DNA from 4 places in the Lysinibacillus sp. JNUCC-52 genome. Region 3 is predicted to be linked to each of the others. Evidence: riboswitches for the same ligand, from Rfam matches in the RefSeq annotation. Region 3 holds a riboswitch; each other region holds the start of a gene.
What was found. A riboswitch is a leader RNA that binds a small molecule or an ion and turns the genes downstream of it on or off. The one in region 3 is predicted to bind S-adenosylmethionine.

Region 1 (5,569 bases), 1.4 Mb from region 3:
GGTGGCGAATGCTGTCTTGTTAGGTTTCAAAGATTCCGAGTTTGAAAATTTAGAAGTTTATTCGGAAGTGCTACAGGATGCAGTATTTGAATTAATGGATGCTGGAAAAGTAAGCTTTGCATCTGCTACTTCTATTACCCTATCTGAGAAAGTAGGAAACCAGGTTTACGGGAATTTTGAAAAATATGCAGATAAATTAGTATTACGACCACAGGAAATTTCTAATCACCCAGAAATTATTCGTCGACTCGGCTTAATATCTGTAAATACAGCGCTTGAATTGGATATTTACGGTAATGTGAATTCGACTCATGTTTCTGGTACAAAGATGATGAATGGTATTGGAGGCTCTGGTGATTTTGCTCGTAATGCACGATTAGGTATTTTCGTAACAAAATCGTATGCAAAAGGCGGGAAAATTTCTAGTATCGTTCCTATGGTTTCACATGTAGATCATACAGAACATGATGTAGATATTATTGTAACAGAGCAAGGAGTTGCAGACTTAAGAGGTTTAGCACCTAAAGAGCGTGTTGGCCTAATCATTGAAAACTGTGCGCATCCTGATTATAAAGAGCAATTATGGGCGTACTTTAATGACGCTAATGAAGCAACAGGTGGTCACCATACACCGCATGATTTAGAAAAAGCACTTTCTTGGCATGTGAATTTAGCAAAGAATGGTACAATGCTAGACCCATCATTTGCTAAATAATATATTTAAAAAAAGTGTTAGATTGACTGCCATCAATCTAACACTTTTTTGCTATGCGATTGTTTTCCTACGAGATCGTAAGCCGCTACCTCGCTGTTTCACCGCCAGTTACGCCTGTGTTTTGTGCTAACTGTAGCAGTTATCGCTTAGGCTCAATCACTTGCTTTATGCGGCTTTTTTAAAGGCAGATGTTACTTTCGGTTCCGTTCCGTTGAATAGTCTTTTAATATTTTCGATATGCAAGATGAACGCTATGCATAAAAGGAGAATAGAAATGATCGTTGGGCCGAGGCCAGGTATCCATAAATAGGTAGCTGTACAAAATACAATATAAAATTCTAACACACCGACAATTAAATAGTTTGTTGCTAAAGATAAAATCACAAATAAGATAAGTGCACATAATGCAATTTTCCAATCGACGGCAAGTAAAATTCCGATAATGGAGGCAGTTCCTTTGCCACCTTTGAAGCCCATATGGAAAGGGAAGTTATGCCCTAAAATAACACTAGCAGCCATTGTATAGATTAAGAGCCACATTTGTACTTCAGTGAATTGTGATGCATTAGAAGATAAGTAGTAAATAGCACAGAGAATAGCACCAACGCCTTTACCAATATCAATTAGGGCCACTAATATGCCGTATTTCCAGCCAAGAGACAGCGTTGCATTTGAAGCACCAGCATTGCCATGACCAGTCTTTTTTAAATCTACACCTGATAGAAATTGTGCCACTTTAGAGCCGTGAATACAGCCAATGAAATAACCAATTATTATAATAATAAAAAATACCATGGCTTTTTCCATAAAAAATGCTCCTTTCATTTTATATTCTTTATATAGTGTATGTGCTCTTATTACGTAAATTAGCAGACAGAAGTTTCAGAAAAAAATAAATTTTACTGTTGACAGAAAAAAAGTCTATGTTTATACTGTGTAACAACGATGGAAATTGAATCACATACTCTTATCAAGAGCGGCGGAGGGAATAGGCCCTACGATGCCCGGCAACCAGTGAGTGACGAACTTGCTAAGGTGCTAATTCCTACAGATTCTTACTTGGATCTGGCAGATAAGGGGAGGAAAACTTGCAACCGCAACCCTCTTCTTAACTGAAGAGGGTTTTTGTTTTCTACACATAAATCCTCCTCATCTCCGGTACCATCGTAAAACCATTAAGGAGGAAGAAAATATGTCGAATTTCAAACCAGAAACATTACTATTACACGGTGGTCAAGAGCCTGACCCAGTAACAGGCTCCCGAACTGTACCAGTGTATCGTTCAACAGCTTTCGTATTTAAAGACACTGCTCATGCGCAACGTCTTTTTGCATTAGAAGAAGCGGGCAATATTTACACACGTATTACAAACCCAACTGTAGATGTTTTTGAAAAACGCGTCGCATTATTGGAAGGCGGGACAGCAGCAGTAGCACTTTCATCAGGTGCAGCAGCTATCGCATTTTCAATTTTAAATCTTGCAGGAGCAGGGGATGAAATTGTAGCAGCAAGCTCTTTATACGGAGGAACATATAACTTATTAGCAAATACACTACCAAACTACGGTATTAAAACAATTTTCGTAGATGAAACAAATCCTGAGAACTTCCGATCTGCGATCAATGAAAACACAAAAGCGGTGTTCGCTGAAATTTACGGCAATCCAAGCTTAAAGGTTTTAGATGTAGAAGCAGTAGCAAATATTGCGCATGAAAATGGACTGCCTTTAATTATCGATAGCACATTTGCCTCACCATACGGCGCAACGCCAATTGACTTTGGTGCAGATATCGTTGTTCACTCCGCGACAAAATGGATTGGTGGACATGGAACAACTTTAGGTGGCGTAGTTGTAGATGCGGGGAAATTTGATTGGACACAAGGAAGATTCCCTAGATTTACAGAGCCAGACACTTCTTATCATGGATTAAGATATGGTATTGATACAGCAGCGGCTGCATTTGCCACAAAACTGCGCGTGCAATTACTACGAGATTTTGGTCCAACATTAAGTGCTGATGCTGCCTTTAACTTACTACAAGGTTTAGAAACGCTTCATTTGCGTATTCCTAAACATAATGAAAATGCATTAGCAGTCGCTGAATATTTACGTAACCACCCATCTGTGGAATATGTGAATTATAATGGATTTGAGGATTTTGCTTCGCATGATTTAGCAAAAAAATACTTGAAAAATGGCTTCGGTTCAGTGCTTACATTTGGCATAAAAGGTGGACGAGAAGCAGGGCGTCAGCTAATAGACAGCGTAAAATTATTCTCACACGTAGCAAACGTTGGAGATGCAAAATCATTAATTATTCATCCAGCATCAACAACACATCAGCAACTATCTGCTGAGGAATTAATCCAAACTGGCGTATCCGAGTCGCTCATTCGCTTATCAATCGGTTTAGAGGCAGTTGAGGATATTATTGCAGACCTAGAGCAAGCAATTGCACAAGTAACAGCAGCTACACAAAAAGTAGAAGCATAACTTAAATTAATAAAACTAGATTCCTGTCGTAGCGTTAACGTATTTTCTCATTCGAAATGCCTCATTTGGTAATGCGTATAACGTTGCTACATCAATCGTTACCTCATTCGGTAAGTTTTCTGAAATTTCCTATATTTAATACCTAGTATTTTTATAAGTATTATTGACTTAATTAAAACCATGCTATATACTAGGGATTAAGTTACATGTTCGAATGGCTACCAACCTAGAACAAAAATTAAAAGTGTCGATGTTACGTAATTCTAAATGCCGTAAATTTTTAGGCGGTAGAACAATCAATTTGTTTTCATAAGTGCTCCCCCACTTTTGAATATATATATAGAGGGTAGCTACATAGCCAGTAGCTACTCTCACTTAAAAAACTGATCGATAAGGAGTGTTGAAAATGGGAAATGTTTATCGTGCACAAAATGTAACAGCTTATATTATTTATGAATTAAATGAAAGTCATCATTTTGTGAACAACAAATCCATTCAAAACATACTTTCGACAGTTGAAACAAAATGGCAACAAACTTTTGGACATAGTGCTTTTGAAGAAATTGTATATGCTAAAGAAAAGGGCTATATAGTCAAAGAAGTTTTTGAAGAGTATGAAGGTTACGGTACAAGCCATATCGCACTACCAGCGACAGAATATTATTTAAAATACGGATCGTTTCAATTAATTGAACGCACATATGCAATACCGAACTTTACACAAGAAGAAGTAACGCTAGTGCGATTAGCTTTAGCTCAATATCGTTATCGATTATTCTTACAAGCAAGTTAACTTTCCCTTATATTTTTTAGCTCATTCTCTACTGCTATAGGGAATGAGTTTTTTATTGTGCAGTTTACTTGTCGAATTAATTACTACTTTTCAAAAATAGCTTATTCTATAAAGGGTATCTTCGTACATATATAATAGAAGAAAGACATTTCATTTTATCGTCAAGATTTGTTCAAAAATTATAGTTTTAATAAAAAAACGTATAATAAAGGCAATGAAACCGATTTCTTTTGCACGCCTAGGGAAAACAATTGTCCTTCCTAGAAAGATTTTTCTTGTGCAATGTATTTATTTGCGTTACAATTTTCTTTAAGTTAAATTTTGAATTATTTGAATATGTGCTTGTAGGCACAGACTTTATATATATATATAAAACTGGAGAAATGTACGTTGGAGGGAATAACAGGTATGGCAACTATAAAGGCAGCGATTTTAGGATTTGGAACAGTAGGTCAAGGTATCTATCATATATTGAATGAAAAGCGTGAAGAACTAAAACGGAAATTAGGCATTGAATTGGAAGTAGCCAAAATATTAGTAACAGATACGAGTCGTGAACGTGTTCCAGGTACTGCTCATTTATTAACAACAAGTATGGATGAGGTTTTAGCGGAGCCTGGCATGCAAGTTGTATTTGAAGCAATTGTTAATGAAGAACCAGCGTTTAGTTATTTAAAGCGTGCTGTTGAACATAAGTGTCATGTAATTACAGCAAACAAAGTGATGTTTGCAAAACGTGGCTTAGAGTTACAAGAGCTTGCAAAGTCAAATGGTGTATTCGTGGGCTTTGAAGCAACAACGGCAGGCGGTGTACCTGTTATTAAAACGATGAAAAATATTTTGCTTGTAAATGATGTGAGCCGTATTCAAGGTGTTTTGAATGGAACATCAAATTATATTTTAACAAAAATGCGCGCACAAGGCTGGTCCTTTGAGCAAGCTTTAAAAGAGGCGCAAAACTTAGGCTACGCAGAAGCTGACCCATATAATGATGTATCTGGTCAAGATGCTTTTAAAAAGTTAATGATTTTAAGTGCATTAGCCTTTGGTGAACAACCCGATTGGGCGGATGTCGAAGTAATTGGTATTGATTGCATCACAGCACAACAAGTAAAGGATGCTTGTGAAAAGGGATTACGTTATCGCCACGTAGCGGAAGTGGAGAAACTTACAAATGGTAAAGTGGTAGCAAAGGTTGGTCCACAATTAGTAGATAAAGAGCATCCACTTTATCCAGTTGATGACGTAAATAATGCGGTTGCACTTGAAACAAATTATATTGGTACATTAACATTAGTTGGTCCAGGTGCAGGAATGTATCCAACGGCAAGTGTAATGGTTGAGGACTATGCTGAGATTATTGGTAAACGTGCTGGATTTGTCGTGAGCATTTAGTTGAGTAGGTGTCAGGCACTCAAACAATTCAAAATTGTTTGAGTGCCTGACACTTTTAATGTTTAGTCTTCGTCCTTCACATCAATATCTTCAGGAATAGGTGTGTTCCGCCAAATTTCTATTTCTTCTTTTATCCGTTCTAACTGTTCAAAATAGGTACTAAATTGGCCAC
Region 2 (5,569 bases), 540 kb from region 3:
TCGTCCGCTCACCAATAAATAGTGGTCGCATCGAATCATCATATACTAAAGGTTCAATACCAGATACCACATGACCATGTGTGCTTTCTGGTAATTGACGAGGCTTTTCATCCTTTAACACTTCTCGAAGGGCTGCAATATGCGCTGGCGTTGTTCCGCAACAACCCCCGACAATATTTAGCCAGCCTTTTTCAGCAAAACCTTTTAATTTTTGAGATAATGATTCTGGCGATTCATGATAGCATCCTTCCTCGTCTGGCAAACCAGCATTTGGATAACAGCTAATATAGCCTGTAGAAAGCTCTGCTAACGAACGAATATGATCTGTCATAAATTCTGGACCAGTCGCACAGTTTAAGCCGACAGATAACGGCTTAATATGCTCAATTGATATGTAAAAGGCATCAATCGTTTGCCCCGCTAGCGTTGTGCCCATAGGCTCAATCGTACCAGAAATCATAACAGGTAGTTCTTTCCCAGTGTCTTCAAATGCACGTGATACCCCGAGCGTCCCCGCTTTTACATTGAGCATATCTTGACTCGTTTCAAGAAGCAGTACGTCCGAACCCGCTTCGATTAACGCCTTTGCCTGTACATAAAAGTTTTCTTCCAGTTCATCAAAGGTAATACCGCCAGTTACTGATAATGTTTTCGTCGTTGGCCCCATCGCCCCCGCTACAAAGCGAGGCCATTCTGGAGTAGAAAACTCATCTACTACTTTGCGCGCAATTTCCACCGCACGTTTATTAATTTCTTCCGCCTTAGAGCCAAGATTATATTCATTTAATACAAGAGGCGTACCTCCAAACGTATTTGTACAAATAATATCCGCACCAGCCTCTAAATATTTTCGGTGAACCTTTTCAAGCACATCAGGTCTCGTTAAAACAAGGTTCTCGTTACATCCATCAAGCTCCTCGCCACCAAAATCTTCTGCTGATAAGTTTTCATTTTGAAGCATTGTACCCATTGCGCCATCAAGAATTAATATTCGTTTCTCTAGTTGCTCTTCAATCAAGTGCTTAGCCATCTATACTTACCCCTTTTTTCTGTTCATCCAATTGCTCTATAAATTTCATTAACTCTAGCGTCATATCATAGCGTAAAAACGGTGTAATTAAGTAAATACCATTGAAATACTCTGCAGCTACTTCCACTAACTCTTTAGCAATTGCAATCCCTTCTAATGTTGAACGTTCTTTATCTTCACCACATGCCTTCATACGTGACAGTGCATCGTCCGATAGTTTAATACCTGGTACTTCATGGTGTAAAAATTCAGCGCTCTTATAGCTTGTTACTGGCATAATCCCAATATAAATTGGTGCATCTAAATGCTTCGTCGCCTCATAAATTTCAATAATTTTCTCTTTCGTATAAACAGGTTGAGAAATAAAGTAATCGGCGCCATGTTCAATTTTTTTCTCTAGACGGGCTACCGCTCGATCTAACACACGGACATTCGGATTAAATGCTGCCGCTACAGAAAAGTTTGCTTTTTTACGAAGTGGCTTTCCAGAAAATGAAATACCTTCATTCAACTGTTTAATCAGTTGGATTAGCTCCATAGAAGATACATCATAAACACTTGTTGCACCAGGGAAGTCGCCTACCTTAGTCGGATCTCCAGTAACTGCTAAAATATCATGAATACCAAGTGCATTTAAGCCCATCAAATGCGACTGTAATCCAATTAAATTACGGTCACGACACGTTATATGCGTTAATGGTCGAACACCATGTGTTTCCTTTAATAACGCACCCATTGCCACATTACTAATGCGTGGCGATGCAAGTGAGTTATCTGCCATCATCACTACATCAGCGCCTGCTTCATATAATTTTTTCGCCCCTTGAATAAAGCCATCAATCTCTAAATGCCTTGGTGTATCTAACTCCACGATAACTGAGCGCTCACGTTTCACCTTTTCAAGTAACGGCTCATATGTTGCAGGCTCTGCTTCTCGTACAATCTCCACTTTTTCTGGCTTAGCTAACTTTTCTTCAATAGGTGTTAACTCTTCTAAATATTTTTTCGCTGCCGCAATGTGCTTTGGTGTTGTGCCACAGCAGCCACCTATTAAACGAACACCTTGGTCAACTAGTGCAACCGCTGCTCGACCAAAATAATCTGCTTCTGATTCATATACGACACGCCCATCCTCTAAATCTAGCAATGATGCATTTGGATAGGCAGACATAAATGCTTTTTCAGGAAGTTCAACACCTTCGAATGCTTGAATGGTATGATGCGGACCTAAACGGCAATTTACGCCAACTACATCTGCACCAAGCATCTCAAGCTCGTGCAATGCATAATTTAATGCCATTCCATTTTGTAACACGCCAGGTTCATGCATTGACACCTGCGCAATAATTGGTAGCTTTGTTTTGGCACGTAACATTTTCAACGTTGCGCTTAACTCTTCGAAATCATAATACGTTTCAAGTAAAAGGCCGTCTGGATTGCCTGCAAGTAACACATTAGCTTGCTCTTCAACTGTCGTTAAAATTTCCTCTAACGTAGCATCACTTTTACGAATACCGCGGATACCCCCAATTGTGCCTAACACAAATTGTCCACCATCTGCTGCAGCACGTTTAGCAATCGTGATCGCTGCTTCATTAAACTGCTGCACTCGCGATTCTAAGCCGTAGCGTGCTAATTTAATAGCATTAGCCCCATAAGTATTTGTTTGAATTACATCTGCACCAGCAGCAATATATTCTCTATGAATTTTTTCAATTAATTCTGGTTTCTGTACATTCATTTCTTCATGGCAGTACTCCAAGCCGTAGCCATATAAAACAGTACCAATAGCACCATCTGCAGTTAACACATGTGTTTTTAACTTTTCTAGCAATCCCATAAACGTAAGCCTCACTTTCCTTTTTCCCAAAATATAAAAAGCCTTCTTTTACAAAAAAGAAGGCTTTAACGAATCGTAATTGTTTTTCCTTCTCATCTTCGACCAATAAGGTCTTCTGGATTTAGCACCTGACATGAGTTGGTTGCTGAAGCTTCATTGGGCCAGTCCCTCGGCTTCTCTCGATAAGAATGTAGTATGAATTTTTCAAATAATTAAAAGAATCATATCGTTTACAGGCGATAGAGTCAAGACTATTTCACTTAACAAAGGAGATTTCTCCAGAAAAATACCTATTTTCGTATTTATTTCACTACTATACTAGTTTTTCTGCAAGCTCTTCGCCTATTTTTTTACCATTTTGAATACAAGCACCAATACCTACTCCAAAATAAGAGCAACCTGCTATCGATAAATTGGGATACTTTTCTGCAAGCTCAGCTGTTAAGCCCTTCAATGCTTCATGATGTGCTAAATCGTATTTCGGCATTTGGTCGATCCACTTTGCAACATTAACAACAGTTGGCTTTTCATCAATACCTAAACTTTTCTTCACATCTTCTAATGCGACAGCTGCTAGTTCTTCATCTGTCATCTTTCGTAATTTTTCGTACGCAGGATTAATGCTCTTATAAAACAGTCGTACAAGTAATTTACTATTAGTAGATGTATGCTTCCATTTTCGGCTTGTCCACGTTGCCGCATTGCATTGCACATTTGAATTATGCGATACAATAAAACCCGTTCCATCTGCTGGTAACACTGCATCTGGTACATCAAAGCCTAAGTAAATTGTTATGGCAGAAGCTGTCGTAAACTCTTTAAAGTAACGATCCAATGATGGGTCCTGTAATAAGCTTTGCACCGCATCATTCGGTAGCGCTAATACAACGTGATTAGCCTCAAGCTTTCTATTATTAGCCAAAGTAATTGTATATTGCCCTTCATGTTTCTTTACACTTGTTGTTGCTACACCTTTAATAATTTCTACTTCCGTTAATGTTTCTTCAAGGCGATCAATCAGTGATGATAAGCCTTCTTTAAACGAAATAAATTTTTTATTGGAAGCTTTCATAAATTGTTCGCGATTTGCATCAAACCCCTTAATGATGCTTCCGTAATCATTTTTATAATCAATTAAGTACGGCAGTGTAGAAGCAATTGAAAGTTGATGTAGATCTCCAGAATATACGCCTGCTAATACTGGTGCTATTTGATTTTGTACAAGCTCTTCTCCTAAGTAATACGTTAAAAACTCACCTATTGAGCTTTCTTTAGTAAATCCTTTATTTGGCATCGTTAAGTCCTGTAATGCAATTTGCTTACCAGCGTCTGATACAAGTGTACTCGCTTCAAGAGAAGATAAGCTCATAGGGATACCGAATGTTGAATCTGCTGGTATTGCATGTAATTCGTCATTTGTATAGATATAAGAAACCCCTGTTTCGTTGTACACGAGCTCCTGTTCAAAATTAAGCTCCTGCACTAGCTCCATGACCCCTTTATGCCGAGCAACAATTGAATCAGCACCCGTTTCCATTATAAAACCTTGGTCATACGCAGAGTGAAGCTTTCCACCTAAATAAGCATTTTTTTCAACTAGTACTAGTTTTACATCTATTTTTTTCTCCAATACTTGACGTTGTAAATAATGCATCGTACATAAACCAGTAATTCCGCCACCTAATACAACTATTGTTTCCATGAAGAATCGCCCCTAATTTCTTTATTTATCTCCTATTAGTATAAACTTTTTTCGCAAACATTTACGTTCAACCCATTACAAATTTAGCAAAAATAAAGTACGGGGAATTGTTTGCGTGCCTGGCACCTCAGATACGGCGAATTGTTTGCGTGCCTGACACCTCAGATAACACCTCAGATACACCTCAGAGACGGGAATTGTTTGTGTGCCTGACACCTCAGAGACGGGAATTGTTTGTGTGCCTGACACCTCAGATACGGGAAATTGTTTGTGTGCCTGGCACTCCACAGACAGGCACCTCAAAAAAAAATCCGCTTCACTTTCTGTAAAAGTAAGCAAGAGCACAATATTCATAAGGCTCTTATCCTACCTGCGGAAAGCAAAGCGGATTTTAAATTAAATTTTAATTGAAAGTATTTTAATAAGGTCCTCCCATTAATAATAATTTCAATTAGTTTAAGTTTTGGGCAACACTCGCTAATTTATCTGCAGAATTTGTGACTTCATTAAATGCAAGGCCAAGCTCATTCAGAATGAGTGCCACAGCTTGCACTTCTTTTTCCATACGATCATTTTGACACTTCGCTTGTGTCATGGCATCTAAAATTTTATTAAATTGCCCCTCGGTTTGGGCCATGTTTTCCTCACCTGACGCAACTTCTTCCTGAATATGGCTAAGTGTGAGGGCAAGCTTATCCGTTCGCTCCGTCGTTTTTTCCAATAATTTAGCAACAGATGTAACAGATTCCTTCGTTTGACTTGATAATTTACGAACCTCATCTGCTACAACACTAAAGCCTTTCCCCGCCTCTCCAGCACGAGCTGCTTCAATAGCTGCATTTAAAGCTAATAAATTTGTTTGATTTGCAATGTTTGTTACAACATCCATAATCGATTCCATTTCTTTCGACATATCTGTCAATTGCTTAATATTATCTGTAATATCATCTACCGATTGAATAATATTACACATATTTTTGGATTGATGTTGTAAACG
Region 3 (5,569 bases):
ACGCTATTTGGTTACCATAGAAGCGTTCGTGGATTTTTATTATTTTAGTTGTAAGAAATAGGACTAGTATAGTGAATTGTGTGAGTGACAGGCACTTATTCGTTTACGTAGGCACTTAAGAAGGCTTGAATTGTTTCCCAATATGTTGCTCCTGCGACATTTTCAGCTCTACCGTGTCCAGCCCCTTCAACTAGTAATTTTTCTTTTGGCACATTGGCAGCTTCATAGACTTCATCTAGCATTGAAGAAGGCACGAATGTGTCAGAACTACCATGGATAAACAGCATCGGTGTTTGTGATTTAGCTACTTGTTTTACTGTATCGGCTTCACCAAGCGTATAGTCTGCTTTGATTTTCGTTACAGCTGAAGCAAAATTCATGATTGGAAATGCAGGCAGATGGAAGATTGCTTTAAGCTGATACGAAAATTCGCCCCAAACAGAAGAATAGCCACAATCCTCAATGATTGCCTTTACATTTTTAGGTAATTCTTCGCCAGAGGCCATCATCACTGTGGCGCCGCCCATCGACACTCCAAAAAGGACAATTTCAGCATCATTATTTAATTGCACCGTATTGTCAATCCATGACACGACATCTAAGCGATCATGCCAGCCCATTCCGATATAGTCTCCTTCACTTTTGCCATGGCCTCTCGCATCAGGAATAAGTATATTGTAGCCCATGTCGTAAAAGTGTTTTGCATACTTGGTCATCTGTAAACCATCACTTGAATATCCATGGAAGATTAGGGCCCATTTATTTGAATCATTTTGATTTTTAATGGAATAAGCATGTAGCTTAAGTTGATCGAAAGATGGAATCGTTGTCTCTTCGTAATGACTGTTGAACCATGTTTCACGAGCTTCTTTCTCTTTCACTTCATTCGGATTAGAATCAATTAAATTATGTGGGGCATCCAGAACGGCTGTTTTATCAGATTGCGGATTTAACGCCAAGTTATAAAAGTAATTGCCTGCAATAAATCCAGCTCCAATAAACAACACGACTAATGATACTAGGATGCCAACTAGTATTTTGTATTTTTTTTTCATATGTATCCTCCAATACTATCCAAAAAATGAACATTTGAAGATTATTTTTTATAGAAATGGGTAAAAAAAAGGGAACGAATAAATCGTTCCCTTAGTCGCATTATTATTTTAATGGACCACCAAGTTTAGTGATTGCTTCAGAAACGTTTGAGAATTTCTTGAAGTTATCATTGAATAAACCAGCAAGTTCTGCAGCTTTTACATCATAAGCAGCTTTGTCTGCCCAAGCATCGCGAGGGTTAAGAACTTCTGAAGGTACACCTTCAACTGCTGTAGGGATGTGTAAGCCAAATACAGCGTCCTGTGTCGTTTCAACATTGTTCAGTTTGCCATCGATTGCAGCACGTACCATTGTACGAGTGTATGAAAGCTTCATACGGCTACCTGTACCGTATTCGCCACCAGTCCAGCCAGTGTTTACAAGGAATACTTGTGCGCCATGCTCATCGATTTTTTGACCTAACATTTCAGCATAAACAGTTGCTGGAAGTGGAAGGAATGGAGAACCGAAACATGTAGAGAATACTGGCTCTGGCTCTGTTACACCACGTTCAGTACCTGCTAGCTTCGAAGTGAAACCACTTAGGAAGTGATACATTGCTTGTTCTTTTGTTAATTTACTGATTGGAGGTAACACACCAAATGCATCAGCAGTTAAGAAGACGATTGTTTTTGGATGACCTGCAACAGATGGATCAACAATATTTTCAATAAATTGGATTGGGTAAGCAACACGTGTGTTTTCTGTTAATGAAACATCATCGTAGTCACAAACACGAGTTTCAGGATCTACAGCTACGTTTTCTAGAACAGAACCGAAGCGGATTGCGTTATAGATTTCAGGTTCTTTTTCAGCAGAAAGGTTAATTGTTTTTGCATAGCAACCACCTTCAATATTGAATACGCCGTTGTCAGACCAGCCGTGCTCATCGTCACCGATTAATTTGCGGGCAGGGTCAGCTGATAAAGTTGTTTTACCAGTACCAGATAAACCGAAGAATAATGCCACATCGCCAGCTTCACCTACGTTTGCTGAACAGTGCATTGATAGGATGCCTTGTTGTGGTAGTAGGTAGTTCATAATGCCGAAAATAGATTTTTTCATTTCACCAGCATATTCAGTACCACCGATTAGGATGATTTTCTTTTCAAGTGATACAATAATGAAAGTTTCAGAAGATGTACCATCGATAGCTGGATCCGCTTTAAAGTTAGGAGCTGAAATAACTGTGAATTCAGCAACATGAGAAGCTAATTCTTCTTGTGTTGGACGGATAAATAATTGATGGGCGAAAAGATTGTGCCAAGCATATTCATTGATTACTTGGATGCTTAATTGTGAATCTTTGTCAGCACCAGCAAAACCTTTGAATACGAATAATTCGTCACGTTCTTTTAAGTATTTAACTACTTTTACATATAAGTTATCGAACACTTCCGAAGAAATTGGTTGGTTTACTTTACCCCAGTCAATTTTATCTTTTGTGCTTTCTTCTTCTACCGTATATTTATCTTTAGGTGAACGACCAGTGTATTTGCCAGTTTCTGCACGAACTGCGCCATCTACTGTTAACATTGCCTCACCACGAGATGTAGCTTTTTCCGCTAATTGTGGTACTGAAAGTTGAACGTTAATGTTCCCACCGTTTAATAATTCCTTCAGTTCGTTTGCAATTTCTACTGAATTCATCGATTAAATACCATCCTTTTTTATAATATTCCCTTGAGTTTGAGGGAGTTTTTCTTAATTTCAAAAATAGTATAACACAATTGCTTTAATAATCTATACTAATTCAAAAATTATTTTCGTGTTTTAAATAACTTTCAACAAAAAGTCATAAAATAATTGACAACGTTCGACCTTTTACGTAAGATGAGGAATTGAACGGATACTCTTATCCCGAGCTGGTGGAGGGTCAGGCCCTGTGAAACCCGGCAACCTGCATGAACTATTTCACGACATGCGCTGGTGCCAACCTGATGCAAGGGGAAAACCCTTGAACGATAAGAGTGAAAGGTTACGAAGTCATTATTCCTTTCCTCATGTAAAGACGTGAGAAAAGGATTTTTTTTATTTTCATAATGAATGTAAAGGTAAGTATATACAATTCTTTCCTTATTATAATGACGGATCTTTCGAAATCCTCATGTTAAAAGCAACAACGGCTTGAAAGTTCTATCCTTCAGGAGCGAACTTGACATGGGTAATGAGTACCGTATTAATTTCGCAAATGCTATTTGTAAGAGTAATAGGAGGAAAACCAAATGACAAACCGTCGATTGTTTACATCAGAGAGTGTAACAGAAGGACATCCTGACAAAATTTGTGACCAAATTTCGGATGCCATTTTAGATGCCATTTTAAAAGAAGATCCAAATGCACGTGTAGCGTGTGAAACAACTGTAACGACAGGATTAGTACTAGTAGCAGGAGAAATTACTACTTCTACTTATGTAGATATTAAAGGTATCGTGCGTGATACTGTAGCAGAAATCGGCTACACACGCGGTAAATATGGCTTTGATGCTGAAAACTTAGCAGTACTAGTAGCAATTGGTGAACAATCACCAGACATTGCCCAAGGTGTAGACCAAGCATTAGAAGCGCGTGAAGGTTCTATGACTGATGCAGATATTGAAGCAATTGGTGCAGGTGACCAAGGATTAATGTTTGGTTACGCTTGTAACGAAACACCTGAATTAATGCCTTTACCAATTAGTTTAGCGCATAAATTAGCTCGTCGTTTAACAGAAGTTCGTAAATCAGGTGAACTAGCATATTTACGTCCAGACGGTAAAACACAGGTGACAATTGAGTATGATGAACACAACATCCCAGTCCGTGTCGATACGATTGTTATTTCAACACAGCATGATGAAGAAGCGACATTAGAGCAAATTCAATCAGATTTAAAAGAGTTAGTAATAGCTCCTGTAGTACCTAGTGAGCTATTAGATGCTCAAACAAAATATTTCATTAACCCAACAGGTCGTTTTGTTATTGGTGGACCTAAAGGAGATGCTGGTCTTACAGGACGTAAAATCATCGTTGATACATACGGTGGCTATGCACGTCATGGTGGTGGAGCATTCTCTGGTAAGGATGCTACAAAAGTGGACCGTTCTGCTGCATATGCAGCGCGTTATGTAGCTAAAAACATTGTTGCTGCAGGTTTAGCAGAACGTGCTGAAGTACAACTTGCTTATGCCATTGGTGTAGCACAACCCGTATCAATCGCAGTAGATACATTTGGTACAGGAAAAGTAAGCGAAAGCGATATCGTAAAATGGGTTCGCGATTTATTTGATCTACGTCCAGCAGGCATTATTAAAATGCTTGATCTACGTCGCCCAATTTATAAACAAACGGCAGCTTATGGTCACTTTGGCCGTACAGATTTAAATGTGCCTTGGGAAAATACGGACAAGGCAGATGCTTTAAGAGAAAAAGCAGGTCTATAAGCAATGGAAAGGGGCTACTTCATGGCCCCTTTCTAACTTGCTTCAGCATTCATACCTCACGTTTAAAGGTTGGGTTTGAATGCTGAAGCAAGTTACAGATTTTTGAAGAGCTTGTCAAGCATACAAAAAATCTGGACGGCAATTATGGATAGGCGTAAATGATTGCAAAAAAATTCGCGTCTTTCCGTTTACAGTTGGAAGGAAATCGCGAATTTATTTTTTATCCTGTATAAATGTGTTTTTACAAGAGCACCTACGCCTATATCGGCAGCCCTCGTATTTAGGGCATCCATTATTTTTGAAGAGATTTGTAATATTGACCTTTTTCGGCGTATTCTCTAACGATACGTTCCATGTCTTCTTTATCTTCAGCATTTAATTCACGTACGACTTTTGCTGGACGACCTAATGCTAAGCAATTAGGAGGAATGACTTTACCTGGAGGTACAAGACTACCCGCACCAATAAAAGCACCTTCTCCTATCTCTGCCCCATCCAACACGATTGATCCCATACCTATTAATGCATTTTTTCGAATTGTACAGCTATGTAAAGTTACTTGGTGTCCAACTGTTACTTCATCTTCGATTATTAATGGATATTTTGGACTCTGATGTAGACAGCAAAGATCTTGGATGCTTACTCGTTTACCAATTATTGTTGGCGATACATCGCCTCGAATAACAGTATTAAACCAAATAGTGGTTTCGGCACCAATCGTTACGTCACCAGTAACGGTTGCATAGTCAGCAATAAAAACCGATGGATCGATATTAGGGGTCTTGTCTTTAAACGGATAAATCATGCTAAACGCCTCTTTTCTTTCTTTGATGTAGTATTATCGTATCAAATGCGCAATTTTATGCAAATATAATTTTATAATGACGAGAATATTTCGTTATAATCAGTGTGTAACTATTTAATTAGGAGGACTATGTGAATGTGGAAATGGGAAGCTGATGGACAAGCGAAGGCTGTGATTGCTATTGTTCACGGTGCTTATGAAAATCACCGTTGGTACGCATGGCTTATTGAAAAACTCAGAATGGAAG
Region 4 (5,569 bases), 120 kb from region 3:
AACTTGGTTTACTAGCGGCGGATGTACCTGAAGAATATCAAGGTCTTGGCTTAGATAAAGTATCTTCTGCGTTAATCGCAGAAAAAATGTCTGTAGCTGGTGGCTTCTCGATTACACATGGTGCACATGTAGGGATTGGTTCACTACCGATTGTGCTATTTGGTAACGACGAACAGAAGCAAAAGTATTTACCGAAGCTAGCTTCTGGTGAATTGATCGCGGCTTATGCGTTAACAGAGCCAGGTTCGGGATCAGATGCTTTAGGTGCCAAAACGACTGCCAAGCTAAATGCTGCAGGTACTCATTATGTATTAAACGGTGAAAAACAATGGATTACTAACGCAGGTTTTGCTGATGTGTTTGTTGTGTACGCCAAAATTGATGGCGATAAATTCTCAGCATTTATCGTTGAACGTGCCTACAACGGTGTTTCTGTTGGGCCAGAAGAAAAGAAAATGGGTATCAAATCTTCTTCAACTCGTACATTAGTGCTTGAGGATGCTGAAGTACCTGTTGAAAATCTACTTGGTGAAGTAGGTCGTGGACACGTAATTGCATTTAACATTTTAAATATTGGTCGTTATAAATTAGGTGTGGGAACAATCGGTGGCTCAAAACGTGCTTTAGAGTTGGCAATTCAATATACAAACCAACGTCAACAATTCAAAACGAAGCTTTCTGATTTCAACTTAACGAAAGAAAAACTATCGACAATGGCGTCTCAATTATATGCTTCAGAGTCATTAAATTATCGTACGGTTGGTTTATTTGAAGATCGTTTAAGCCAGTTAAGCCCTGAAGAACAAAAGCAAGGAAAAGTTATTGCAAATGCAATTGCTGAATATGCCATTGAGTGTTCAATTGCTAAAGTGTTTGGTTCAGAAACATTGGACTATATCGCAGATGAAGCGGTGCAATTACATGGTGGCTATGGCTTTATGGCTGAATATGAAGTAGAGCGAATTTATCGCGATTCAAGAATTAACCGTATTTTCGAAGGTACAAATGAAATTAACCGCATGATTGTACCAGGTACATTTATGAAAAAAGCATTAAAAGGTGAATTACCATTATTGCAGGTCGCTCAAAACTTGCAACAAGAACTTCTTATGCTAATGCCTGAAGAAGTAGGCACAGAGCCGCTAGCACAAGAAAAATATCTTGTGAAAAACGCGAAGAAAATTGCTGTATTAGCAGCAGGTATGGCAGCACAGCGCTATGGAGCGAAACTTGACCAAGAGCAAGAAGTATTAGTGAACATTGCCAATATCGCTAACCAATTATTCGCTATGGAGTCTACTGTGTTACGTACAGAAAAGGCGATTGCGCGTGAAGGTGCAGAAAAGTCTCATCAAAAATTACTTTATACACAAATTTTCTGCCAAGAAGCATTTGCAGAAATTGAGAAAGAAGCAAAGGATACAATTCTTGCTTCAGCAGATGGGGACGCTGCACGTATGACATTGTCAGCTTTACGTAAACTAACTCGTAACAACCCTTATAACCTTATTGCTAAAAAACGTGAAGCTTCTGTTAAACTAATCGAAGCAGAAAAATTCATCGTATAATATAATCTTTAACCTAGCTCTTTACTAACGGTAGGAAAAATCAAAGTTTCGAAAAAAGACAACAAGTAAATCAACTTGTTGTCTTTTTTATTGAAAGGGAGGGTGTCAGGCACACAAACAATTAATGCCAAAGTGCCAGGCATGCAAACAATTCTCACTTTGCCAATTAAAACTATCTAAGTAAAAATCCACGAAGACTCCTGCGGGAACGCACGTAATGTAAGACGCAACAGACGGCGCGCTAGCGACGGTTGCGGCTTACATCGTGCCCGCGGAAAGCGAAGTGGAATTTTACGAAATAGGAGCAGACAGAATGCCAGTTGCCCACACTAAAGTGACAGGCACGCAAACAATTTAAGCCAAAGTGACAGGCACGCAAACAATTATGAAATTAACCAATAAATGTTTCTTTTTGGCTCATACTAGTTATGATGGTATACTACAGGAAATGATAGCAGAGGAGCCTATAAATATGATTCAACTTATCCATTATCCTAAATGTACAACTTGTAAAAAAGCACAGAAGTGGTTAAACGACAATGGCGTTTCATACGAAGAGGTACACATTGTTGAACAAGCACCTACGAAAGAGCAAATTAAAAGTTATTGGCAGGCTAGCGGGCAGCCATTAAAGAAATTTTTCAACACATCTGGCATGAAATATCGCGAACTTGGGTTGAAGGATAAACTGGCGGAAATGTCGGAAGATGAACAGCTCACACTACTTGCTTCTGATGGTATGTTAATTAAGCGACCAATCGTTACTGATGGAAAAAAAGTAACGTTAGGATTTAAAGAATCAGATTTTGAACAAGCGTGGAAATAACAGCTTTAATCCTTGTTTTTATGAAAGAAGTATGGCACACTGAAAGTGAATATATTACATATTTATGGAGGGGTTTTTGGCATGAGCACACCTAAAGACTTACGTTACTCTGAAGAACACGAATGGGTAAAATTAGAAGATGGTAAAGTACGTATCGGTATTTCGCATTTTGCACAATCTGAATTAGGAGACATCGTTTTCGTTGAGCTTCCACAAGTTGGCGACGAAATTAAAACTGATGATCCATTTGGCAGCGTAGAATCAGTAAAAACTGTTTCTGAATTATACGCACCGATTTCAGGTACTGTAGTGGAAGTAAATGCAGATCTAGAAGATAGCCCAGAATTCGTAAACGAATCACCATATGAAAAAGCATGGATGATCGTTGTAGAGCCTGCTGATGCTTCAGAGCTTGAAAACCTTATGACTGCAGAACAATACGAAGAAATGATTGCAGAATAATCAAGCCTATAATAGAAAAACGTCGGAGTACATACCGGCGTTTTTTATTATATAACACAGGTATGCAATTGTTTTTTGAGCTGTACAAAGCGTGACTCTTCAAGTAAATGAAAGTCCAAGTAACTCACATAAAATGTTATCCAAATTGCAAAGTGACATATAGAAAATATTGTTAACGTGTAGATCTATGCATAGTGTGGAATCCTATAATTGCAATAAATTGTTGTCGTAGATAACTGCTAAATGGGGGTGGCGTGATGTTCGAAGGGAAATGTTTAATTGTGGAAGGCCGTTCGGATAAGCTTCAAATAGAACCTATTTTGAGTGAAGATGTTACAATACTTTGTACAAATGGTACAATTGGTGTGCATCAATTAGAAGAATTACTCGACCCATATGAGGGCTATGAGCTCTATACATTTTTTGATGCAGATGCATCTGGAGATAAATTACGAGCATTGATGGACAGACATTATCCTGAAGCAGAGCATTTGCGAACGATGCCTACTTATAAAGAAGTAGAAACTACACCGAGGAAAGTGCTTGCAATGATTTTATTGCGTGCGCATTTTTCCATCCATAATGAATATATTTTGTAAGGTTGGTTGAAAAATGGAAGAATGGTCAAAAGAGCAGTGGGAAACAGCAGTAAAATCTGGTGAAAAAACTGCCTTTTATTTATATACACCGATGTGCGGAACGTGTGCAGTTGCATCTAAAATGATGGATATCATAGAACAATTATTGCCACAGTTAAAATTAGGCAAGGCAAATATTAATTTTTTAGAGCAAATAGCTTATGATTTTCAAATCGAAAGTGTACCGTGTTTACTCGTTAGTGATGGTGGATCAGTTAGAGAAAAGGTTTATGCATTTCAATCCGTACCTTTTTTATACGAATTGTTAAAAAAACCAATTGACTGAACTTTGCTAGCATGGTAAAGTAACAACTATATTAAAAACTATTAAATATATCGAACTCTTATAAAGAGCGGCGGAGGGAAGTGCCCTATGAAGCCCGGCAACCATCACAAATGTGAAAAGGTGCCAAATCACTCAAAGATTTTTCTTTGAAAGATGAGAGAACGGTTTAGCGTATAAAGTACGTGACCCCTTCTACTTGTCTGTGAGTGAAGGGGTTTTCTATATGAGAAAAGGAGTTTCGCTATGATACAGCTTCAAAATATTACGAAGAAATACAAAACCGCAAATGGCGAATTAACTGCTGTTAAAGATGTTAATCTTACAATTAACAAAGGTGAAATTTTTGGCATTATTGGCTATAGTGGCGCTGGTAAAAGTACGATGATTCGTTTATTAAACGGTTTAGAAAAGCCGACAACTGGTTCGGTGAAGGTGAATAACCAAGAATTTTCATCTATTAAGGGTCAAAAGTTGCGTGATGCTAGACAAAAGGTAAGTATGATTTTCCAACATTTTAACTTACTTTGGTCAAGAACAGTTGCAGAAAACATTGCATTTCCACTTGAAATTGCAGGTGTAGCTAAAAGTGAGCGAGACGCACGTGTGAAAGAACTTATTGCACTTGTTGGTTTAGAAGGTCGTGACAAATCGTTTCCATCACAACTGTCAGGTGGTCAAAAGCAACGTGTTGGCATAGCACGAGCACTTGCCAATAATCCTGAAGTGCTGTTATGTGATGAAGCTACATCAGCACTGGATCCAGAAACAACGGATGCAATTCTTGATTTGCTTGTCGATATAAACGAACGATTAGGCTTAACAATCGTATTAATTACTCATGAAATGCATGTTATTCGCAAAATCTGTCATCGTGTAGCGGTAATGGAAGCTGGAGAAATTGTTGAACGTGGTGAAGTACTACAAGTGTTCCAAGCACCACAAGCAGCGATCACTAAAAAATTCGTATCACAAATTACCGATACGAAGGAAACGCAGGAGACAGTTGCACAGCTTAGAATGAACTATCCAACAGGACACCTTGTTAAGCTTGTATTTGTTGGTGAAAAAACAGAGCAGCCAGTTATATCACATTTAGTAAAACAGTTTGATGTAGAAGTTAGCATTGTCCATGGTAATATCTCGCAAACGAAAAATGGTGCATACGGTACTCTTATTGTACAAATTGATGGTACAGAGACAAATGTAGCAGCTGCATTAAATTATTTAAATACAGTTGAAGTACAAACGGAGGTGATTGCAAATGCTAACTAGTCTCTTTCCGAATGTCGACTGGGAAAAAATGTGGACAGCCACATATGAAACACTTTATATGACCACTCTATCTACAGTCGTAACATTTATACTTGGTTTAGCCATTGGCATAATCCTCTTTTTAACGAGTCCAAACCAGTTATGGGCCAATAAAATTGTTAACTTTTTAACAGGATCGGTCGTTAATATATTCCGTTCGATACCATTTATCGTGTTAATTATTTTACTTATTCCATTTACGAAGTTTTTACTTGGGACAATCCGAGGAGCAAATGCAGCCCTACCAGCACTTATTATTGGTGCTGCCCCATTCTATGCACGAATGGTACTAATTGCATTACGTGAAATTGATAAAGGTGTTGTTGAAGCAGCACGCTCGATGGGGGCTAAAACGTCCACGATTATATGGAAGGTTCTAATTCCAGAATCATTACCAGCACTTATTTCTGGGATTACTGTAACGGCTGTAGCACTTGTTGGATATACGGCAATGGCTGGTATTATTGGTGCTGGCGGT

Region 1: another riboswitch for S-adenosylmethionine. It lies ahead of JNUCC52_RS11890 (O-acetylhomoserine aminocarboxypropyltransferase/cysteine synthase family protein); the one in region 3 lies ahead of metK (methionine adenosyltransferase).
Region 2: another riboswitch for S-adenosylmethionine. It lies ahead of JNUCC52_RS16275 (bifunctional homocysteine S-methyltransferase/methylenetetrahydrofolate reductase); the one in region 3 lies ahead of metK (methionine adenosyltransferase).
Region 4: another riboswitch for S-adenosylmethionine. It lies ahead of JNUCC52_RS18285 (methionine ABC transporter ATP-binding protein); the one in region 3 lies ahead of metK (methionine adenosyltransferase).

What each region holds. Positions count from the first base shown of each region.
Region 1 is NZ_CP065546.1:2,403,959-2,409,527, reverse strand. It holds gene scpC (succinyl-CoA:acetate CoA-transferase ScpC) at 1-715, shown strand, start outside; gene JNUCC52_RS11895 (glycerol-3-phosphate acyltransferase) at 881-1,522, opposite strand; SAM riboswitch class I at 1,680-1,794, shown strand; gene JNUCC52_RS11890 (O-acetylhomoserine aminocarboxypropyltransferase/cysteine synthase family protein) at 1,908-3,209, shown strand; gene JNUCC52_RS11885 (hypothetical protein) at 3,616-4,002, shown strand; gene JNUCC52_RS11880 (homoserine dehydrogenase) at 4,411-5,397, shown strand; gene JNUCC52_RS11875 (MerR family transcriptional regulator) at 5,460-5,569, opposite strand, start outside.
Region 2 is NZ_CP065546.1:3,283,746-3,289,314, reverse strand. It holds gene metH (methionine synthase) at 1-1,030, opposite strand, end outside; gene JNUCC52_RS16275 (bifunctional homocysteine S-methyltransferase/methylenetetrahydrofolate reductase) at 1,023-2,870, opposite strand; SAM riboswitch class I at 2,960-3,059, opposite strand; gene JNUCC52_RS16270 (protoporphyrinogen oxidase) at 3,184-4,572, opposite strand; gene JNUCC52_RS16265 (globin-coupled sensor protein) at 5,024-5,569, opposite strand, start outside.
Region 3 is NZ_CP065546.1:3,827,672-3,833,240, forward strand. It holds gene JNUCC52_RS19030 (alpha/beta hydrolase) at 96-1,055, opposite strand; gene pckA (phosphoenolpyruvate carboxykinase (ATP)) at 1,159-2,745, opposite strand; SAM riboswitch class I at 2,948-3,066, shown strand; gene metK (methionine adenosyltransferase) at 3,321-4,517, shown strand; gene JNUCC52_RS19045 (gamma carbonic anhydrase) at 4,810-5,322, opposite strand; gene JNUCC52_RS19050 (alpha/beta hydrolase) at 5,458-5,569, shown strand, end outside.
Region 4 is NZ_CP065546.1:3,711,012-3,716,580, forward strand. It holds gene JNUCC52_RS18260 (acyl-CoA dehydrogenase FadE) at 1-1,568, shown strand, start outside; gene JNUCC52_RS18265 (arsenate reductase family protein) at 2,041-2,394, shown strand; gene gcvH (glycine cleavage system protein GcvH) at 2,476-2,856, shown strand; gene JNUCC52_RS18275 (toprim domain-containing protein) at 3,114-3,455, shown strand; gene JNUCC52_RS18280 (thioredoxin family protein) at 3,469-3,780, shown strand; SAM riboswitch class I at 3,836-3,940, shown strand; gene JNUCC52_RS18285 (methionine ABC transporter ATP-binding protein) at 4,024-5,052, shown strand; gene JNUCC52_RS18290 (methionine ABC transporter permease) at 5,042-5,569, shown strand, end outside.